4 regions of the Streptomyces flavalbus genome follow, and region 4 is predicted to be linked to each of the others. Evidence: riboswitches for the same ligand, from Rfam matches in the RefSeq annotation. Region 4 holds a riboswitch; each other region holds the start of a gene.

Region 1 (4,205 bases), 1.3 Mb from region 4:
AAGGAGGGACAGCTTCTGCCGGTCCGGGCCGTCGGAGGCGACGCGCAGGGTGTGCGTGCCGGACACCAGCTCGGTGAGCTTGGCCGAGGGGTCGGCGCTGGAGCCCTCGCCGTCGCCCCGCCCGGCCATCCCGGAGGCCAGTCCGCTCTCCAGGTCGCCGAGGTCGGGCAGCCCCAGATCGGTGGTGATCTTCACCGTGCCGGAGAGCTGCTGCACGTCCGACTTGGCGATCTTCTCTATGAGTTCCTGTGCGCTGATCTTGGGGAGGTCCGGGCTGCCGGAGTCGGCGAGCGCCGGGACGAGCCCGATGGTCGCCGCGGCCACCCCCGTCACCGCGACCGGGACCACGTACCGCGCGGCCCTGCGCCGCGCCCCGCGCGCGTCGTCCTCCCGCGCGTCCCGCGCCGCGGTCGTGTTGTCGTCGGATGCGTACGGTGCCATGTCTGCCTTACCTCTCGCGTCGGCGGCGGCTGTCCGTCTCGTCACGTCCTGGTCGCGCTGTACCCCGAGCCGCCATTCTCACCCGAATTGGTGAGGAGTGGTGTTTTCCGTGGTGTCCATCTGACCAAATCGGCCCACGGGATACGTCACCCCACGGAGCCAACTCCGCGTACTGCTCGGGTATGACGCGAGACGCCCCCGTGTGCACCCACCCGTAGGGGTCCTGATCAGCTTTCAGACGCACTACGCCGACTGGAGGTACGCCTAGGGGAGCGCGGCAGGGGGACACGACGGACCGCCGCCACCCCCATGAGACGGATACGACACCTGCGAGCACCTCCGCCAGGCGGACGGGACACCCGCGGTCCCCCGCCAGGCGGACAGGACCCCGCGGTCACCCCGCCCGGTGCACCACCGCGTCGCACAGCTCGGTCAGCGCCGCCTTGGCGTCGCACTCCCGCAGCGGCAGCAGAGCCGCCCGCGCCTCCTCCGCGTACCGCACGGTGTCGCGCCGCGCCTGCTCCAGCGCGGGGTGGGCGCGCAGCGCCGTCAGGGCGCGCTGGTGCTGGTCGTCGTCGGTGAGGTCGGAGTCGAGCAGCTTGCACAGGGCGAGGTCCTCCTCCAGCCCCAGCCGGGCGGCGCGCTCCCGCAGCCGCAGCACGGGCAGGGTGGCGATGCCCTCGCGCAGGTCGGTGCCCGGCGTCTTGCCGGACTCGTGGGAGTCGGAGGCGATGTCCAGGACGTCGTCCGCGAGCTGGAAGGCGACGCCGAGCCGCTCGCCGTACTGGGTGAGGACGTCGATGACCGTCTCGTCGGCGCCGGACATCATCGCGCCGAACCGGCAGGCGACCGCGACCAGCGAGCCGGTCTTGCCGGAGAGGACGTCGAGGTAGTGGTCGACCGGGTCACGCCCGTCGGTGGGGCCCGCGGTCTCCAGGATCTGTCCGGTCACGAGCCGCTCGAACGCCTCGGCCTGCACCCGCACCGCCTCCGGACCGAGGTCGGCCAGGATGTGCGAGGCGCGGGCGAAGAGGAAGTCGCCCGTGAGGACCGCGACGGAGTTGCCCCAGCGGGTGTTCGCGCTCGGCACGCCGCGCCGTACCGCCGCCTCGTCCATCACGTCGTCGTGGTACAGCGTCGCCAGGTGGGTCAGCTCCACGACCACCGCGGAAGGCACGATTCCGGGCGCGTAGGGGTCGCCGAACTGAGCCGCGAGCATCACCAGCAGTGGCCGGAAACGCTTCCCGCCCGCCCGCACGAGGTGCTGGGCGGCGCCGGTGATGAAGGGGACCTCACTCTTGGTTGCCTCAAGCAACCCTTCCTCGACGGCCGCCAGCCCAGCCTGGACATCGGCCTCCAGGGCCTGGTCCCGCACGCTCAGCCCGAATGGCCCGACGACGGTCACGAGGGGTCTCCTGTCTGCTGGTGTCCACCGGCGATTACGCGGTTTGTCGATACGTCGCTGCCTTCACTCAAGTCAGCGTATCCGGTCATGTTTCGATCACCGAGGGCGCCCACCGTTGCGGCACGGGCGGTATCGGATCGCGGTCGGTATGTTTTTGATCATTCGATACGAGTGGATATGGGGGCTAAGTGAGTGAATGCAACGGGATGCACCTGAACGTGGCGCGCTGCGCCCCCTTGATCGCCATGATGGCATGAACACGCTTTCCCCCTCGGACACCTCCCCGGGTGGCCAATACGACAACGACGCACCCCTCGGGAGGGGTTCCACATTCACCGGGACATCACCCCCTCCGCGGGGACGAGTTGGCGGTAATGCCCGTTTTGCGACTCTTGTTGACACCCGTGACTTGCCTCACCCCGACCCCGTGGACAGACCCGCGACCCACCACCGCCAACCCCACCCGAACCCCCGCCCCTCCCCCGGCAGTTGAATCTGTGCGACCGCAAAGGATCAAGTGCCCCGAAATCACCTGATCAAGGTCGAACCCACACCGAACCATGTGATGAGCGATTCCCACACTTGTTTCCGACATGTGCTCTCGCATACGTTCCCGGCCTGTCGGGCGGACGCCGAATCCTGCCACCGCCCCGGCAACCCACTGACTGACTCATCCATGGCAGGAGCGGGGGACCCAGGTAAGTCGCCGGGCCGCGACGCGTACGACGTCACACGACGCCGTACGTCGCCACGGCACGGCTCGGGGTGAAGCCGTACCCGCGCAGGGCACGGCCGGGCAGCTCCCGCCCGAACCCGACAGCTCACCTCGCAGGCGCCGGAGAGGACGTTCACCATGCCCGCAGACGGCCAGCCCCGCCGTGCCCGCACCACCCGCCTCGCCCGCACGATCGCCCTCGCCAGCACCGGCGCGGCCGTGCTCGCGCTGCCGCTGATCGGCGCGACCAGCGCCTCCGCGCACACCACGACGGCCGCCACCACCGCGACCACGACCGCCTCGGCCGTTGCATACCCGGACAACCTGGACGGGTGGATCCGCGAGTCGCTCGCCGTCATGGCCCAGCACGGCATCCCCGGCAGCTACGACGCCATCTACCGCAACGTGATGCGCGAGTCGTCCGGCAACCCGGCCGCCATCAACCTCTGGGACTCCAACGCCGCCGCGGGCACCCCCTCCAAGGGCCTGCTCCAGGTCATCGACCCGACCTTCGCCGCGTACCACGTGCCCGGCACCGCGTACAACCCGTACGACCCGGTCGCGAACATCACCGCCGCCTGCAACTACGCCGCCGCGCGGTACGGCTCGATCGACAACGTCTTCGGGGCGTACTGAGCACCCGGCCGCGGCCACGGCATCGCGGCCCGGCCCGCGTCAGCCCTGTGAGCAGAGGCGTTCGAGGACGACGGCGACGCCGTCGTCCTCGTTCGACAGGGTGACCTCGTCCGCGACCGCCTTGAGTTCCGCGTGGGCGTTGGCCATGGCGACGCCGTGGCCCGCCCAGTCGAACATCGGGATGTCGTTGGGCATGTCCCCGAAGGCGATCGTGTCCCGCGGGCGCAGCCCGAGGTGCCCGGCGGCCAGCGCCAGACCGGTCGCCTTGGTGACACCGCACGGCTGGAGTTCCACCGTCCCCGGCCCCGACATGGTGACCGTCGCCAGCGAGCCCACCACGGCGCGGGCCACCGACGCCAACTCGTCGTCCGACAGGGTGGCGTGGCGCAGCAGCACCTTGCTGATGGGCGCGCACCACAGGTCGTCGCGCCGGTCGACCCGCACCGCGGGCAGGGTGGGGTGCGGCATCTCGTAGCCCGGTTCGATGAGCGTGAGCCCCTCGACACCGTCCTGGTCGACCGCCGCGTGGACCTGGCCCACCTCCGCCTCGATCTTGCCGAGCGCGGTCTCGGCCAGCTCCCGGTCCAGGGTGACGGACCACAGCAGACGGTCCGCGCCCGCGTCGTACAACTGCGCGCCCTGCCCGCACACCGCGAGCCCCGTGCTGCCGAGGAACTCCAGCAGCGGGCGCACCCTGGGCGCTGGTCGTCCCGTCACCACCAGATGCTGGGCACCCGCCGCGGCCACCCGCGCGAGCGCGCTGAGCGACCGGTCGGAGAAGGTGTCGTCGCCGCGGAGCAGCGTGCCGTCCAGGTCGGTGGCGATGAGGGAGTACGTCGTGCGCTCGGCATATGCGATGGGTGCGGCCATGATCAGAGAATACGGACATCGCGCTCCCTTCGTTCACACCAGTTCCGGCCTCAACTTCCTTGCCCCGCTCCGTGATTAGGGGCCCCCGCCGGACCCGGCCCCCGAAGCCACCGGACCGGAACCGCATCTTCCAATCAC
Region 2 (4,205 bases), 950 kb from region 4:
CGCCCTGTCCGTGCGCACCGGCGACGGGCGGCGCGGCACCGAGTGGTCCTACGAGGGCCACGAGGCCGACCCCGACGGCGTACGGCTGCGCTTCCGGGACGGCGGGCTGACCGTCACCCTGCACTACCGCGTCCGGCACGACGTGGTCGAGCGCTGGGTCACCGTCGACAACGCCGGGGACGCCGACGTGGAGCTGCTGCGCGCGGACTCCGCCGTCTTCACGCTCCCGGAGCGCGACGGCTGGCGGCTGAGCCAGTTGCACGGCCGCTGGGCCGCCGAGTCCCGGCTCACCGCAGCCCCGCTCACCTACGGCGAGAAGGTCATCGGCAGCCGCCGCGGCCACACCGGCCACCAGCACCTGCCCTGGGTCGCCCTGGACACCGACGCCACCGAGGAGCGCGGCGAGGTGTACGGCTGCGCCCTCGCCTGGTCGGGCTCCTGGCGGATCGGCGTCGCCCAGTTGCCCGACGCGCGCGTGCAGATCACCGGCGGCGCCGGACACGACGACTCCGGACTGCTGCGGCTGGCCGCGGGGGAGTCCTACACGAGCCCCGTCCTCGCCGGGCTGTGGAGCGACGGCGGCTTCGGCGGCGCCAGCCGGCCTGGCACCGCTACCAGCGGGCGTACGTCATCCCCGACGCCGACCAGGACCGGCCGGTGCTGTTCAACTCCTGGGAGGCGACCGGGTTCGGCATCTCCGAGGACCAGCAGCGGGCGCTGGCCCGGCGGGCGGCGGCGATCGGCGTCGAGCTGTTCGTCGTCGACGACGGCTGGTTCGGCTCCCGCACCGGCGACCACGCCGGGCTCGGTGACTGGACGCCCAACCCTGACCGCTTCCCGAAGGGGCTGGCGCCGCTCGCCGAGGACGTGCGGGCGCTGGGGATGCGGTTCGGCATCTGGGTCGAACCGGAGATGGTCAACCCGGACAGCGACCTGTACCGGGCGCACCCGGACTGGGTGCAGTACCAACCAGGACGTAAGCGGACAGAGTTTCGCAATCAACTCGTACTCAACGTCGCCCGCGAGGACGTCCAGGAGTACCTGTGGGAGCGCCTGGACGCCCTGCTGTCGAGCGCGCCCATCGACTACGTGAAGTGGGACTTCAACCGCTGCTTCACCGACGCCGGATGGCCCGGCGAGCCCTACCCGCAGCGGCTCTGGGTGGATCACGTACGGGCCGTGTACGCGCTGCTCGACCGGCTGCGGGCGGCCCACCCCGGCGTCGCCTTCGAGTCCTGCTCGGGCGGCGGCGGCCGGATCGACCTGGGGGTGCTGAGCCGTACGGACCAGGTGTGGACCTCCGACAACACCGACCCCCTCGACCGGCTCGCCATCCAGCACGGCTTCAGCCAGCTCCACCCCGCGCGCGTGATGGCCGCCTGGGTGACCGACAGCCCCAACGAGCAGCTCAACGGGCGGGTCAGCCCGCTGCGCTTCCGGTTCGTGAGCGCCATGGCCGGGGTGCTGGGGATCGGCGGCGACCTGACCCGCTGGAGCGAGGCGGAGCTGGCCGAGGCCCGCGACTGGGTGGAGCTGTACCGGGAGATCCGGCCGCTGGTGCAGCGCGGGGACCTCTACCGGCTGCGCCCGCCGCGGGGCGGGCTGAGCGCGGTGCAGTACGTGCGCGGTGCCGAGACGGTCGTCCTCGCCTGCCTCCAGGCGCAGCACCACGGCGAGCCGGTCCCCGCGCTCCGGCTGCGCGGACTGGACCCGGCAAGCTCCTATGAATGCCCTGAAACGGGCGAAATCCACCGAGGTGCCGTGCTGCTGCACCACGGGATACGGCTGGGGCTGCGCGGTGACCTTGATGCGGCAGTTCTCCGACTGCGTCGCATCTGAGTCATCTGTCCGGATTAATCGCTTCCATTCCAACTCGCTCCGGAATTCGGCACGCTGGAAATCCGGCACGTGAGCAGCGTCATAGCGGTGACCGTCCGTCGCCCGTCATGTTCACGTAATCAGGGGCTTTTTCAAGGGCTTTTAGGGAAAGCGTCACCGCTCGGAACAACTCAGGGTGACCGGTAATTCCCGTAAGGGATCAAGAAAAAGGCGTTCGGGTGGAACCTCTCGCTTGTCCGTTTGCGTCTTGCTCGCTTACGTTCCACACCGATCCCGGACGGAACGCCGAATCCTGCCGCCGTCCGGACTCCGCGCAAACTGACCCGTGCACCCGGCAGGAGCGGGGGACCCACAGGTAGACCGCCTGTTCCGGTTCCCGGAACAGGCTTGGGGTACAGCCGCACCTCGGTGCGGCCGGACATCTCCAGTCCGCACCCGACAGCTCACCTCGCAGGCGCAGGAGAGGAATTCGCCATGCCCGCCAAGGGTAAGCACCGCCGTCCCAAGTCCCTGCGTATCGCCCGCTCCATCGCCGTGGCCGGTACCGGTGGCGCCGCGCTCGCCCTGCCCCTGATGGGGGCCGCCAGCGCCAACGCCGCCACCCCGCAGTCCGTTTCGGAAAAGGCCGTCCACTCCGCCCCCGCGGCGCAGAAGTCGGCCGCCGAGAAGAAGTCCACCGCCGAGAAGTCGGGCGTGCGGACCTATTCCGTCCGTGCCGGCGACTACCTTTCGAAGATCGCTGACGAGCAGAACGTCGACGGCGGCTGGAAGAAGCTCTACGCGGACAACCGCGCGGCGGTCGGCGACGACCCCTCGCTGATCCACCCCGGGCTGAAGCTCAGCATCGGCCAGAAGGCCGCGGCGCAGGGCGAGACCAAGCAGGGTGAGGCCAAGAAGCAGTCCGCCCCGAAGGCCGCCAAGCCCGCCCAGCCCGCGAAGCCGAAGCAGTCGACGCAGTCCTCCAAGTCGTCCGCCGCCGAGTCCTCGCAGTCGTCCGCCAGCACCGCCACGACCACCGCCGCTTCGGGCTACAGCGCCCCCGTCGACGGCGCCGCCGTCGGCACCGGCTACAAGGTGGCGGGCAGCATGTGGTCCAGCGGCTACCACACCGGCGTCGACTTCGCCGCCGCCACCGGCACCACGCTGAAGTCCGTCGGCCCCGGCACCGTCGTCTCCGCGGGCTGGGCCGGTGCGTACGGCAACCAGGTCGTCATCAAGCTGAACGACGGCTACTACGCCCAGTACGCGCACCTGTCCTCGCTGTCCGTCTCCAGCGGCCAGACCGTGACCGGCGGCCAGCAGATCGGCCTGTCCGGCTCCACCGGCAACTCGACCGGCCCGCACCTGCACTTCGAGATCCGCACCACGCCCGACTACGGCTCCGACATCGACCCGGTGGCCTACCTCCGCTCGCACGGCGTCTCCATCGGCTGACGCCAGCCCCGCGACCGCGCCGACGGCCGGACCCCACGCACGGGTCCGGCCGTCGGCGTATTCCGCAATTGACCAAGGTTTTGGCAGTGGCTTATCTCACCGCCCGTCAACCCTTTCCTACGGTCGCGTAGGTCACAATCGACGGGGAAAGATGGGCCGATGTGGCAGACGATTCGAAGAATGACAGCAGATCAGTGATCGGGTCGCACGTGGCGGTGGGGGACAGCTTCACCGAAGGCGTCGGCGACCCCGGCCCCGACGGGGCGTTCGTCGGCTGGGCCGACCGGTTCGCGGTGCTGCTCGCGGACCGGCGTCCCGAGGGCGACTTCCGGTACACCAACCTCGCCGTGCGCGGGAAGCTCCTCGACCAGATCGTGGCCGACCAGGTACCGCGCGCCGTCGAACTCGCCCCGGACCTCGTGTCCTTCTGCGCGGGCGGCAACGACATCCTGCGGCCCGGCACCGACCCCGACGAGGTCGCCGAACGGTTCGAGGAGGCGGTCGCCCGGCTGACCGCCGTAGCGGGCACGGTGATGGTGACCACCGGGTTCGACACCCGGGGCGTGCCCGTCCTCAAGCACCTGCGCGGCAAGATCGCCACCTACAACGGACATGTGCGCGCCATCGCGGACCGGTACGGCTGCCCCGTCCTCGACCTGTGGTCCCTGAGGTCCGTCCAGGACCGCCGGGCCTGGGACCACGACCGGCTGCACCTGTCCCCCGAGGGGCACACGCGCGTGGCGCTGCGCGCCGGGCAGGTCCTCGGCCTGCCGGTCCCGGCCGACCCGGACCAGCCCTGGCCGCCGCTGCCGCCGCGCGGCACCCTGGAGATCCGCCGCGACGACGTGCACTGGGCGCGCGAGTACCTGGTGCCGTGGATCGGCCGCCGACTGCGCGGCGAGTCCTCCGGCGACCACGTCACCGCCAAGGGC
Region 3 (4,205 bases), 1.1 Mb from region 4:
ACCTTCTCGGCGGGGGTGACCGCCCCGCCCCTGGCCTGGGCGGGTTGGGAGCCGGTCACCTGGGGGAGGACGCTAATCCCGGGTGTGTCCGCACGGTGACTCGTTGTCCGGAAGTGACTCCAGCGGACCGCGGGGCGACCGGAGATGACCGGGGTTCCCGAGGCGGGCCGTCGACTTCACGCGGTGCGCTGACCGATGTGGGGAACCGGGCGCCGACACGGCGGCACGGCTGCTATGGGCGCATATATGCGACGGGCGCCGGGGGAGGCCCGTAGGGGGTGGGCCGGTGTCGGGGGGCGGCCGGTGCGTTATTAGGCTCCGGCTCCATGGACGTACTCATCCACCTCTTCGTCGGTCTGCACGTCATCGGCATCGCCGCGCTGCTCGGCGGCTTCCTCACCCAGATGAAGGCGATGGGCCAGGGCACCGCCCGCTTCGTCCCCGCGATGCTGCACGGGGCCCTGACGATGCTGGTCACCGGCGTGGTCCTGGTCGGCCTGAACCAGGCCGACGACCGGACCCTCGACAACATCAAGATCGGCGTGAAGCTGGCCCTGCTGATCGTGATCCTCGGGCTCGTCTATGTGAAGCGGGACGACGAGAGGGTGGACAAGGGCGTGTTCGGCCTGGTGGGCCTGCTGACCACGGCGAACATCTTCATCGCGGTGCTGTGGACCTGACGGACCCGGCGGACCCGGCGGACCCGACGGACCAGGCGGACCCGGCGGAGACCTAGGCGGGCCGCACCACGCTGTGGATCGAGGACTCGCCGTCGTAGTAGATCGACTCCTCGCGGACGTAGGCGCCCGGCTTCGGGGCGTGGATCATCATGCCGTTGCCGATGTAGATGCCGACGTGGGTGACATCGTCGTAGAAGAAGACCAGGTCACCGGGCTGGGCGCTGGACAGGGAGACCGTGGTGCCCGCGTTGACCTGGTCGTAGGTGGTGCGCGGCAGGGAGATCCCGGCGGCGTTCCAGGCGGCCTGGGTCAGTCCGGAGCAGTCGTAGGAGTCGGGGCCGGTGGCGCCCCAGACGTACGGCTTGCCGATCTGGGCGCGGGCGAAGGCGAGCGCCTTCTCGGCCTTGGTGGCGTACGAGGAGTCGACGGAGGTGTCCGTCGAGGTGCCGGTGGAGGTGTCGGCGGAGCCCGTGGAGCCTGAGGTGCCGCTCTCCTGCTCCTGCTCCTGCGCCGCCGCGGCCTCCTCCTCCTGGCGCTGCTGCTCCTCGGCCTGCTGGCGGGCCAGCTCGGCCGCCTTGCGCGCGGCCTCCTCCTGCTTCTTCTTCTCGATCGCCGCGAGCCGCGCCTTCTCCTCGGCGGTCAGCTCCGACAGCAGGTCGCGCGCGTCGGCGAGCTTCTTCTGCACGGTGGACTTGGCCGTCCGGAGGTCGCTCTGCGACTCGGTGAGCGTCTGGAGGCTCTCGGTGGCCTCCTGGCGCTTCTTCATCGTCGCCGTCTGCTCGGCGAAGTAGTCGTCGACCGCCGACTTCTGGGTGCTGGTGAGCCGCCCCATGAGCTGGGTCTGGTCGAAGTAGTCCTGCGGTGAGTCCGCGAGCAGGAAGGTGGCGGTGTCCGGGGCGGCGGCGCCGGTGCGGTACTGGGCGGCGGCGTAGGAGCCGAGTTCCTCGCGCGCGTCGTTGAGCTTCTGGGTGCGCTGGGCGACGTCGTCGAGGAGGGTGTCGACCTGCTTGCGCTGCTTCGCGGTCTTCTCCTTGGCCGCGTTGTACTTCTCGGTCGCGGACTCGGCCTGGCGGTAGAGGTCGTCGACCTTCTTCTCGACCTCCTCCAGGCTCGGGCGGTCGTCCGAGGGGGCCGCGTTGGCCGTCTGGGAGAGCAGGGCCACGGAGGTGAGGGCGGCGGTGGCCAGGGCGGGGGTGCGGATACCGGCCACGCGGCTGCCCGCGGCACGTGACTTGCGGTGCGACGCCAAGGAGGCGACTCCTTCCATGTACCGCCTACCGAGTTAGCTGTCGGGTTCGGGCGGGTGGTTCGGAAGGGTTGCCCTACGGCCACTCCCTCAGGAGGAGTGAGCCGATTCACCCCGGGATCGGTGGGTCCCCGGCTCCGGCCACTGCCACGCGGGCACGCCGGACTCGGCGGAGGCCGCGCGGCCCGGCGACGTTCGCCGGAGGGGGTCGTACGGCCCGCTCGGCACCGTAGCCAACTCGTGTGGCGGCTGTGAAGGTTGGTGGGTGATATGCCCGATACATTTTCGTGACCTTATCCGGAACGTCGCTCACCGTGTCCGGGTGGCAGTGATCCGTGACAGTCATCCCGGGCGGCAGGGGTGCGGGGCGGTGCGGGCGCCGGGTCGGTGGGATCCGGCTCCGGTTGTCAGTGCGGCGCCCTAGACTCGGAGAGCGATGAGCAGCCTCTTTGACGACAGCTTCCTGGCGGACCTCCAGGCCCAGCGCGGCCCCGCGGACGAACCCCCGCCGCCGCCCGAGGACGATCACGTACCGGAGCCGATTCCGGACGATCTGTTCGGCGGGAAGTTCGACGCGCCCCCGGACCGGGACGCCTACTACCGCGACGGCGCCCCGCGCCCCGCGGTGGACACCGCCACCCTGCTGGCGGGGCTGAACGAGAACCAGCGCGCCGCCGTCGTGCACGCGGGCTCCCCGCTGCTCATCGTGGCCGGTGCCGGGTCCGGCAAGACCCGGGTGCTCACCCACCGCATCGCCCACCTGCTGGCCGAGCGGGGCGTCCACCCCGGGCAGATCCTCGCGATCACCTTCACCAACAAGGCCGCGGGCGAGATGAAGGAACGCGTCGAGCAGCTCGTCGGCCCGCGCGCGAACGCGATGTGGGTGATGACGTTCCACAGCGCGTGCGTGCGCATCCTGCGCCGCGAGAGCAAGCGGCTCGGCTTCACCTCGTCCTTCTCGATCTACGACGCCGCCGACTCCAAGCGCCTGATGGCCCTGGTCTGCCGCGACCTGGACCTCGACCCGAAGCGGTTCCCGCCCAAGTCCTTCAGCGCCAAGATCAGCAACCTGAAGAACGAGCTGATCGACGAGGAGGACTTCGCCGCCCAGGCCGCCGACGGCTTCGAGAAGACCCTCGCCCAGGCGTACGCGCTGTACCAGTCGCGGCTGCGCGAGGCGAACGCCCTCGACTTCGACGACCTGATCATGACGACGGTCAACCTGCTGCGCGCCTTCCCGGACGTCGCGGAGCACTACCGCCGCCGTTTCCGGCACGTCCTGGTCGACGAGTACCAGGACACCAACCACGCGCAGTACGCCCTCGTCCGCGAACTCGTCGGCCCGTCCGGCGAGGGAGAGGACCCGGCCGAGCTGTGCGTCGTCGGTGACGCCGACCAGTCGATCTACGCCTTCCGCGGCGCGACCATCCGCAACATCCTCCAGTTCGAGGAGGACTACCCCGACGCGACGACGATCCTCCTGGAGCAGAACTACCGCTCCACCCAGACGATCCTCACCGCCGCCAACGCCGTCATCGAGCGCAACGAGTCCCGCCGCCCGAAGAACCTGTGGACCAACGCGGGCGCGGGCGCGCGCATCACCGGCTACGTGGCCGACACCGAGCACGACGAGGCCCAGTTCGTCGCCGACGAGATAGACCGCCTCACCGACGCGGGCGAGGCCAAGGCCGGGGACGTCGCCGTCTTCTACCGGACGAACGCCCAGTCCCGTGTCTTCGAAGAGGTCTTCATCCGCGTCGGCCTGCCCTACAAGGTCGTCGGCGGGGTCCGCTTCTACGAGCGCAAGGAGGTCCGGGACGTCCTCGCCTACCTGCGGGTGCTCGCCAACCCGGAGGACTCCGTCCCGCTGCGCCGCATCCTCAACGTGCCCAAGCGCGGCATCGGTGACCGCGCCGAGGCCATGATCGACGCGCTCTCCCAGCGCGAGAAGATCAGCTTCCCGCAGGCACTGCGCCGCGTCGACGAGGCGTACGGCATGGCCGCGCGGTCCACCAACGCCGTCAAGCGGTTCAACACGCTGATGGAGGACCTCCGTACGATCGTCGAGTCCGGCGCGGGCCCCGCGACCATCCTGGAGGCGGTTCTCGAACGCACCGGCTACCTGGCCGAGCTGCAGGCGTCGACCGACCCGCAGGACGAGACCCGGATCGAGAACCTCCAGGAACTCGCCGCCGTGGCCATGGAGTTCGAGCAGGAGCGTGGCGAAGGGGAGTCCGGCACGCTGGCCGACTTCCTGGAGCAGGTCGCGCTGGTCGCCG
Region 4 (4,205 bases):
GAGCCCGTCGCCCCGGCGGAGACCGACACCGACGACACCGAAGCCGACGAGACCGAGGAGGCGGCCCAGTGACCGAGCTGGCCACCATGGAGTTCCACCCCCAGCCGCAGGCCGGTGAGCCCAAGCCGTGGGCGTTCCCGGCGCCCACGCGCGGGACCCTCGGCAACGGCCTGACGGTGCTGCGCTGCCACCGCCCCGGCCAGCAGGTCGTCGCCGTCGAGGTGCTGCTGCACGCGCCGCTGGACGCCGAGCCCGCCGGTCTGGACGGCGTCGCCACCATCATGGCGCGGGCGTTCTCCGAGGGCACCGACAAGCACTCCGCGGAGGAGTTCGCCGCCGAGTTGGAGCGCTGCGGCGCCACCCTCGACTCGCACGCCGACCACCCCGGCGTCCGGCTCAGCCTGGAGGTCCCCGCCTCCCGCCTGGCCAAGGGCCTCGGCCTGCTCGCCGACGCGCTGCGGGCGCCCGCGTTCGCCGACAGCGAGGTCGAGCGGCTGGTGCGCAACCGGCTCGACGAGATCCCGCACGAGCTGGCCAACCCCTCCCGGCGGGCCGCCAAGGAGCTGTCCAAGGAGCTGTTCCCGGCCGACTCGCGCATGTCGCGCCCGCGCCAGGGCACCGAGGAGACCGTCGCCGCCATCGACTCCGCGGCCGTACGCGCCTTCTACGAGCGGCACGTCCGCCCCGCCACCGCCACGGCGGTCGTCGTCGGTGACCTCACCGGCATCGACCTGGACGCCCTGCTCGGCGACACCCTCGGCGCCTGGACCGGCGCCCCGGCCAAGCCCCGCCAGGCGCCCCCGGTGACCGCCGACGACACCGGCCGCGTCGTCATCGTGGACCGCCCCGGCGCCGTCCAGACGCAGTTGCTGCTCGGCCGCGTCGGCCCCGACCGGCACGACCGCGTCTGGCCCGCGCAGGTGCTCGGCACGTACTGCCTGGGCGGCACCCTCACCTCCCGCCTGGACCGCGTCCTGCGCGAGGAGAAGGGGTACACCTACGGCGTACGGGCGTTCAGCCAGGTGCTGCGCTCCGCCCCCGACGGCACCGGCGCCGCGATGCTCGCCATCAGCGGCTCGGTCGACACGCCCAACACCGGCCCCGCGCTCCAGGACCTGTGGACGGTGCTGCGCACCCTCGCCGAGGGTGGGCTGACCGACGCCGAGCGGGACGTCGCCGTGCAGAACCTCGTCGGGGTGGCCCCGCTGAAGTACGAGACCGCGGCGGCCGTCGCGAGCACCCTGGCCGACCAGGTCGAGCAGCACCTGCCCGACGACTACCAGGCCACGCTGTACCGGCAGCTCGCCGCGACCGGCACGGTGGAGGCCACCGCGGCGGTCGTGAACGCCTTCCCGGTGGATCGCCTCGTGACGGTCCTCGTGGGCGACGCGGCGCAGATCAGGGAGCCCGTCGCGGCGCTCGGCATCGGCGAAGTCACCGTCGTGTCCGCCGAGTAGCGGCACGCGCGCGTGGGAGCCCTGGTGACCGATCCGTCACCAGGGCTCCTCTATACCCGGCTTATGCCCGTTTTCGTAGGAAGACTGGCTGTCTGCCCTGTGGGATGCGCTACAAAAACCGGGTTCTGTTTGGGAATTGAAAGCCGTCCCGCTTAGCGTCATCCGGGCTGTCCGTCAGGCAGTGCGCCGCGCCCGCGGCACCGGACAGTCATCGCCGAGTCCCCGTACGGCGCGAGCCAGGGGAGCCGGGGACCCAACCACACAGTCCCTGGGGTGAATCGGACGCCCGCGCGTGCCGCGAGGGGGCCCGTAGGAGACCTTCCTGCTCCGAACCCGTCAGCTAACCCGGTAGGCGAGAGGGAAGGAAAGGACCAGCCACTCCATGGCGTTCACCCGCCCCGTCGGGAAGCACCGCCGTACCGGCCGCACCAAGCGCACCACCGCCCACGCGGCGGGCGTCGCGGCCCTCACCACCACCGGCGTCGTCGGCACCCTGGCCGCCGCCCCGGCCCTCGCCGCCGAGCCCGTCGCGCAGCAGACCGGGCTCACCCCCGTCGTCAGCATCAACGACACCGTGGCCCAGCGGGTGGACGCCCAGGCCGCCGCGCAGCAGCAGGCCGCCGAACTCGCCGAGGCCAAGCGCGAGGCGCAGGAGGCCGCGCGCGAGCAGGCCGCCGCCGCGGCCAAGAAGGCCCGCGCGGCCAAGGAGCGCGCCGCCCGCGAGGCCGAGCGCAAGCGCCTGAACACCTACGTGTCGCCGATCTCCGGCTCCTATGTCTCCACCGGCTACCGCTCCGGCGGCGCCCTGTGGTCCTCCGGCAGCCACACCGGCATCGACTTCCACGCCGCCAGCGGCACCGCCGTGCACGCGGTCGGCTCCGGCACCGTCGTCGAGGCGGGCTGGGCCGGGGCGTACGGCAATCAAGTAGTGATCAAGATGGTGGACGGCACGTACACCCAGTACGGCCACCTGTCGTCCATCGCCGTCTCGGTGGGCCAGACGGTCACCCCGGGGCAGCAGATCGCCCTGTCCGGCGCCACCGGCAACGTCACCGGACCGCACCTGCACTTCGAGGCGCGCACGTCCGCCGACTACGGCACGGACATCGACCCGCTCGCGTACCTGCGCGCGCACGGCGTGAGCGTGTAGCACCACCAGGCACCGCCAGGCACCGCCAGGCTTCGGCCCACCCACCCCGCCCCGGCCCACGAGCCGGGGCTTTCGGTGTTTCAGGGGCTCGTTTGTCCAAAAAATATCCATGGTTTCCAGGCCGCCGTCGGAAATTCCGGCTCATTGCAATAGAGTCACTGAACACACGTCAATCGTCGACGTTTCACGGGGATTAAGACGGAGGTCGGTCATGCGTATTCCGGCGCACTCGGTGTGCACGGCGATCCGGGACGACATCGTCGCGGGTGTCTACGAGCGCGGCAGCCGGCTCACCGAGGAACTGCTCGCCCGCCGCTACGGCGTCTCCCGCGTCCCCGTCCGGGAGGCCCTGCGCACCCTGGAGGCGGAGGGCTTCGTGGTGACCCGGCGGCACGCGGGCGCGTGCGTCGCCGAGCCGACCGAGCAGGAGGCCTCCGACCTGCTGGAGATGCGGATGCTCCTGGAGCCGCTCGCCGCCTCCCGGGCCGCCCAGCGGCGCACCGAGGCCCATCTGAAGGTGCTGCGCGGGCTGGTCAGGCTGGGCCAGGAGCGGGCCAGGCGGGGCAACAGCGACGATCTGCGCTCCCTGGGCGGCTGGTTCCACGAGACGCTCGCCCAGGCGTCCGGCAGCCCCGCCCTGATCGCCATGCTGACCCAGTTGCGGCACAAGATCGCCTGGATGTACACCGTGGAGGTGCCCGCCGGGCCGGTGGAGTCCTGGGCGGAGCACGGCGCCATCGTGGACGCGGTGGCGCGCGGCGACGCGGAACGCGCGCGTGCGCTCACCGCCCTGCACACCGAGCGCGCGACCGGCGCGCACCGGCTGCGCTTCACCGTGGGCGCCGACCGCGCGGAACGTGTGAGGACTTCGCAACATCCCGTAAACATGCCGAGCCTGCGGCATTAACACGGGCGCCGTATACAAAGAGGGGATATTCGGTGGGGGCTCTTTCTGCTGCCCTTTTCCGACCGTGAACGTGCGCGTTAATTATCGCCCATGGGTAAATGCGGGCACGAAAACGTGGAGACTGGAAAAAACGGTGGAGCCGCGCCGCCCGGAATGGGCGACGCGGCTCCACCGCGTGCTGTCGAGCGCCGGTCAGACCGTCTCGGGCAGCTCTTCCAGGCCCTCGGCGACCAGCTTGGCCAGCCGGTCGAGAGCGGCGTCCGCGCCCTCGGCGTCGGACGCGAGGACGATCTCCTCGCCGCCCTGCGCGCCCAGACCCAGGACGGCCAGCATGGAGGCCGCGTTGACGGGGGTGCCCCGGCCTTGGCGATCGTCATCGGGACGCCTGCGGCCGTGGCGGCTCGGACGAAGATGGAGGCGGGGCGGGCGTGGAGGCCCTCGGCCCAGCCGACGTTGACGCGGCGCTCAGCCATGTGATGCTGCCCTTCGTGTTCAGGGTTGTCTAGACCAGTGTCCCACAACGTGAAGCATGTCCGGAACGGAACCGTGCCCGCCCCTTCCGGTGACGCCGGACCGCGGCCTCGGACCGGCTGACGCCCCCCACAGACTGCCCCGCGCCGTTGTCAGACGCGAGCCGTACGCTGGGGCCCATGCAGAACTCGGCGGACCGGCAGGAGTACCCAGCTCACTG

The links. A riboswitch is a leader RNA that binds a small molecule or an ion and turns the genes downstream of it on or off. The one in region 4 is predicted to bind cyclic di-AMP.
Region 1: linked by a shared signal. The riboswitch ahead of ACFQZ6_RS21045 (transglycosylase SLT domain-containing protein) and the one ahead of ACFQZ6_RS26540 (M23 family metallopeptidase) in region 4 are both predicted to bind cyclic di-AMP.
Region 2: linked by a shared signal. The riboswitch ahead of ACFQZ6_RS30670 (M23 family metallopeptidase) and the one ahead of ACFQZ6_RS26540 (M23 family metallopeptidase) in region 4 are both predicted to bind cyclic di-AMP.
Region 3: linked by a shared signal. The riboswitch ahead of ACFQZ6_RS21950 (C40 family peptidase) and the one ahead of ACFQZ6_RS26540 (M23 family metallopeptidase) in region 4 are both predicted to bind cyclic di-AMP.

Annotation. Positions count from the first base shown of each region.
Region 1 is NZ_JBHTEB010000001.1:4,661,600-4,665,804, reverse strand. Features, by position in the region: gene ACFQZ6_RS21055 (LolA family protein) at 1-441, opposite strand, end outside; gene ACFQZ6_RS21050 (polyprenyl synthetase family protein) at 836-1,846, opposite strand; cyclic di-AMP (ydaO/yuaA leader) riboswitch at 2,503-2,696, shown strand; gene ACFQZ6_RS21045 (transglycosylase SLT domain-containing protein) at 2,700-3,197, shown strand; gene ACFQZ6_RS21040 (HAD family hydrolase) at 3,237-4,067, opposite strand.
Region 2 is NZ_JBHTEB010000001.1:6,868,425-6,872,629, forward strand. Features, by position in the region: partial or broken gene ACFQZ6_RS30665 (alpha-galactosidase) at 1-1,839, shown strand, start outside; cyclic di-AMP (ydaO/yuaA leader) riboswitch at 2,156-2,309, shown strand; gene ACFQZ6_RS30670 (M23 family metallopeptidase) at 2,314-3,273, shown strand; gene ACFQZ6_RS30675 (SGNH/GDSL hydrolase family protein) at 3,468-4,205, shown strand, end outside.
Region 3 is NZ_JBHTEB010000001.1:4,839,161-4,843,365, forward strand. Features, by position in the region: gene ACFQZ6_RS21945 (hypothetical protein) at 327-680, shown strand; gene ACFQZ6_RS21950 (C40 family peptidase) at 733-1,929, opposite strand; cyclic di-AMP (ydaO/yuaA leader) riboswitch at 1,937-2,108, opposite strand; gene pcrA (DNA helicase PcrA) at 2,363-4,205, shown strand, end outside.
Region 4 is NZ_JBHTEB010000001.1:5,917,490-5,921,694, forward strand. Features, by position in the region: gene ACFQZ6_RS26530 (M16 family metallopeptidase) at 1-72, shown strand, start outside; gene ACFQZ6_RS26535 (M16 family metallopeptidase) at 69-1,457, shown strand; cyclic di-AMP (ydaO/yuaA leader) riboswitch at 1,660-1,827, shown strand; gene ACFQZ6_RS26540 (M23 family metallopeptidase) at 1,840-2,607, shown strand; gene ACFQZ6_RS26545 (GntR family transcriptional regulator) at 2,819-3,514, shown strand; partial or broken gene ACFQZ6_RS26550 (HPr family phosphocarrier protein) at 3,707-3,987, opposite strand; gene ACFQZ6_RS26555 (bifunctional acetate--CoA ligase family protein/GNAT family N-acetyltransferase) at 4,165-4,205, shown strand, end outside.